2 regions of the Enterobacter cloacae complex sp. HYC080_NIDB genome follow, and region 1 is predicted to be linked to the other one. Evidence: predicted binding sites of a transcription regulator. Region 1 holds the regulator's gene; the other holds the start of a gene.
The links. Region 1 encodes PurR, which represses purine synthesis genes. Its sites were predicted from a motif close to CANGCAAACGTTTGCNTG; they were not measured.
Positions count from the first base shown of each region.

Region 2: purM (phosphoribosylformylglycinamidine cyclo-ligase) is a predicted target of PurR. The motif match lies at 1,039-1,056, and genes of this name have one in related genera.

Region 1 is NZ_CP114212.1:2,551,652-2,553,856, reverse strand. It holds gene punR (DNA-binding transcriptional activator PunR) at 1-897, shown strand, start outside; gene purR (HTH-type transcriptional repressor PurR) at 915-1,940, opposite strand.
Region 2 is NZ_CP114212.1:1,259,042-1,261,246, forward strand. It holds gene purM (phosphoribosylformylglycinamidine cyclo-ligase) at 1-978, opposite strand, end outside; gene O1723_RS05985 (6-phospho-beta-glucosidase) at 1,245-2,205, shown strand, end outside.

The DNA of each region.
Region 1 (2,205 bases):
TCTCTTGAAGTGGTCGATGCTGTCGCGCGTAACGGCAGCTTTAGCGGTGCAGCGCAGGAGCTGCACCGCGTCCCGTCGGCAATCAGCTATACGGTGCGTCAGCTAGAAGAGTGGCTGGCCGTTCCGCTGTTTGAACGGCGACATCGTGATGTGGAATTAACGCCTGCCGGGGCGTGGTTTTTGAAAGAAGGGCGTTCTGTTATCAAAAAAATGCAGATCACCCGCGAACAGTGTCAGCAGATCGCTAACGGCTGGCGGGGGCATCTTTCCATCGCGGTCGATAATATCGTGAAGCCGGAGCGCACCCGGCAAATGATCGTCGATTTCTATCGTCATTTTTCTGACGTTGAGTTGCGTGTTTCGCAGGAAGTGTTCAACGGCGTGTGGGACGCGCTGTCGGACGGCAGGGTAGAAATGGCGATTGGGGCGACGCAGGCGATTCCGGTTGGGGGACGCTACGCCTTTCGCGATATGGGGATGCTGAGCTGGAAATGCGTAGTGGCACGCGATCATCCCCTGGCGGCCATGGAGGGGCCGTTAAGCGACGATACCCTGCGTAACTGGCCGTCGCTGGTGCTGGAGGACACCTCCCGCTCGCTGCCCAAGCGTATCACCTGGCTGCTGGATAACCAGCGTCGCGTGGTCGCCCCGGACTGGGAATCGTCGGCGACCTGCCTCAGTGCAGGGCTGTGCGTCGCGATGGTGCCCGTTCATTTTGCGCGCCCGAGAATCGACACCGGCGAGTGGGTTGAACTGACGCTGGAGAATCCGTTCCCGGATGCGGCTTGCTGCCTGACCTGGCAACAAAATGATGTTTCACCTGCTATGGCCTGGCTGCTGGATTATCTGGGGGACAGCGAAACGCTTAACCGGGAATGGTTACGGGAGCCAGTGTGACTGGCTCCGTAAAGCGATTAACGACGGTAGTCGCGGAACGGACCATCCGCAACGGAACGGCGTTCGATGAGGCGCGGGTGGACTTCAATGGACTGCGACTCTTCACGTTTGTTGACGATCCTGTCGAGCAGCATGTTGAAGGCCGTTTCACCCAGCGAATCTTTCGGCTGGTGAATGGTGGTCAGCGCAGGGGTAAAGAAGCGTGCGTTGCGCACGTTGTCATAGCCGATCACGGAAATGTCCTGCGGGACGCGCAGACCCAGCTCATCGGCCGCACAGAGCGCGCCCATCGCCATGATGTCGCCCCCGCAGAAAACGGCGGTAGGACGATGTTGCTGGGAGACAATCTGCTGCATCGCGCGGTAGCCTGATTCCGGCTCAAAGTCACCCTGTACGATCCAGTTTTCTGGCACGGTGATCAGCGCTTCTTCCATTGCTTTCATAAAGCCAGCCAGACGACCTGCACCGGTGTTACGCTCAAGCGGACCCGGGATCACGCCAATCTCACGATGACCGCGTTCGATCAAATAACGGCCCGCCATATAGCCGCCTTCAAAGGCGTTGTCGATAACGGAATCCGTGAAATCCGCACGGGCTTCACCCCAGTCCATCACCACCATCGGGATATGTCGATACTCTTCAAGCATCGACAGTACGGATTCCGGGTACTCGGAACACATCACCAGCAGGCCATCCACGCGCTTCTGCGCCATCATGGAGAGATAGGCTCGCTGTTTTTCAATGCTGTTCCACGCGTTGCCCAGAATCAGGGTATAGCCTTTCTGGAAGCAGTTTTTCTCTACCGCCTCAATGATCTCAGCAAAATAGGCCGCTTCGCTGCTGGTCGCCAGCAGACCAATCGATTTGGTGTGATTCACCTTGAGGCTGCGCGCAACCGCACTTGGCGAGTAGTGCAGCTCTTTGATTGCTGCCCAGACGGCGTTGCGCGTCTCTTCCGCCACAAAGCGGGTTTTGTTAATTACATGTGATACGGTTGTAGTGGAAACGTTTGCGCGTTTTGCTACGTCTTTAATTGTTGCCATTAAATGTCACTCCAGACCATATCCTAAACTCCTGAAATACTTGAAGGTAAACGTTTGCCTTCTCTCACCCTTATCACGCAATTTTAGATTGCGGTACGCCAGGAAAACGACACGGGACGTCAGGAGGGGGTCAATGGCCGGTACGCTAATAAATTTAGCGTGGAATTTTGTCCTATCTTGATGAAAAGGGGAAGAGGTAAAGTGGTTATCAGCTTAAATCCGGGAAGATTTTTGACGTAAACTGTGCAAAAATGAGCAAGCTCAC
Region 2 (2,205 bases), 1.3 Mb from region 1:
GTTTTCACCTTTCTCGGTCAACAGCTTAACCGCTTTATCGGCTTCGCTTGCTGGCAGGGCGATAACCATGCCCACGCCGCAGTTAAAGGTGCGGTACATTTCGTGAGAACTCACGTTGCCTGCGGTCTGCAGCCAGTTAAAGACTGCCGGCCACTGCCATGAGGATTCGTCGATCACCGCCTGGGTGTTATCCGGCAGGACGCGCGGAATGTTTTCCCAGAAGCCGCCGCCGGTCAGGTGGGCAATGGCGTGAACGTCAACGTTCTCGATAAGCTCCAGCACGTTTTTCACGTAGATGCGGGTCGGGGCCAGCAGATGGTCAGCCAGCGGTTTACCTTCAAGCTCAGTGGTTTGTGGGTCGCAACCGCTGACTTCGAGAATTTTACGCACCAGAGAGTAGCCGTTGGAGTGTGGGCCGCTGGAAGCCAGCGCAATCAGCACATCACCATCAGCCACTTTGCTGCCGTCGATAATTTCTGATTTTTCTACTACACCGACGCAGAAGCCTGCGACGTCATAATCTTCGCCGTGATACATGCCAGGCATTTCCGCGGTTTCACCGCCCACCAGCGCGCAGCCGGACTGCAGACAGCCTTCGGCGATACCGTTAATGACGCTGGCTGCGGTATCCACATCCAGTTTGCCGGTCGCGTAGTAATCGAGGAAGAACAGGGGTTCTGCACCCTGAACCACCAGGTCATTCACGCACATCGCAACCAGATCGATACCGATCGTGTCGTGACGTTTTAAATCCATCGCCAGGCGCAGTTTGGTGCCTACGCCGTCAGTTCCCGAGACCAGAACAGGTTCACGATATTTTTGCGGCAGCGCGCACAGTGCGCCGAATCCACCCAGACCCCCCATCACTTCCGGGCGGCGGGTTTTTTTCACCACACCTTTGATTCGGTCAACCAGCGCATTACCTGCGTCAATATCAACACCGGCATCTTTGTAGCTGAGAGAAGTTTTGTTGGTCACGGCTCAAGTCCCCACGCGATTGCATAGCTAGTAAGAAAAATCGGCGCAATTCTAACAGTCCAGGCAAACGTTTGCGAGCCTATTCTCGGTGGAGGGATCTTTTTTTCTCTCTGGCCATTGCGGGGCAACAAACTTGACTCTGTTCACGAAAATGAAACCGGTTTCGGTGATCTGCTTGCAACGGATAACCCCTTTGCACATCATCGAACTGAAACCGGTTTCTGTAATTGTTTTTGCAGAAAATAACGCAGAATGAGGGAAAGCGAATGTCAGGATTTAAAGCAGATTTTCTGTGGGGTGGTGCCGTTGCGGCGCATCAGCTGGAAGGCGGCTGGAAAGAGGGCGGCAAGGGCGTAAGCGTTGCCGACGTCATGACGGCGGGTGCGCATGGCGTACCGCGTGAAATCACCAACGGCGTGCTGGAAGGGAAGAATTACCCTAACCATGAAGCCATTGATTTCTACCATCGTTATAAAGAAGACATCAGACTCTTTGCCGAGATGGGGTTCAAATGTTTCCGTACCTCCATCGCCTGGACGCGTATCTTCCCGAAAGGCGATGAGCGGGAGCCTAATGAGGCTGGCCTGAAATTCTATGACGATCTGTTCGACGAATGCCTGAAGTACGGCATCGAACCGGTTATTACGCTTTCTCACTTCGAGATGCCTTTCCACCTGGTGACGGAATACGGCGGCTGGCGCAACCGTAAGCTGATCGACTTTTTCGTTCGTTTTGCAAAAGTGGTCTTCCAGCGCTATCAGCATAAAGTGAAATACTGGATGACCTTCAATGAGATCAACAACCAGGCTAACTTCCACGAAGATTTTGCGCCGTTCACCAACTCCGGGTTGAAGTATGCGCCGGGTGAAGACCGTGAGCCGGTCATGTTCCAGGCCGCGCACTACGAGCTGGTGGCCAGCGCCCTGGCGGTGAAGGCGGGACGCGAAATTAATCCGTCGCTGCAGATCGGCTGCATGATTGCTATGTGTCCTATCTATCCGCTGACCTGCGCGCCGGACGATATGATGATGGCGATGAATGCGATGCACCGTCGCTACTGGTTTACCGACGTGCACGTCCGCGGTAAGTACCCGCAGCATCTGCTCAACTACTTTGAACGTCGCGGGTTCGCGCTGGATATTACCGATGAGGATAAAGCAGCGCTGCGCCAGGGTTGCGTTGATTATATCGGCTTCAGCTATTACATGTCCTTTGCCACCAAGGCGA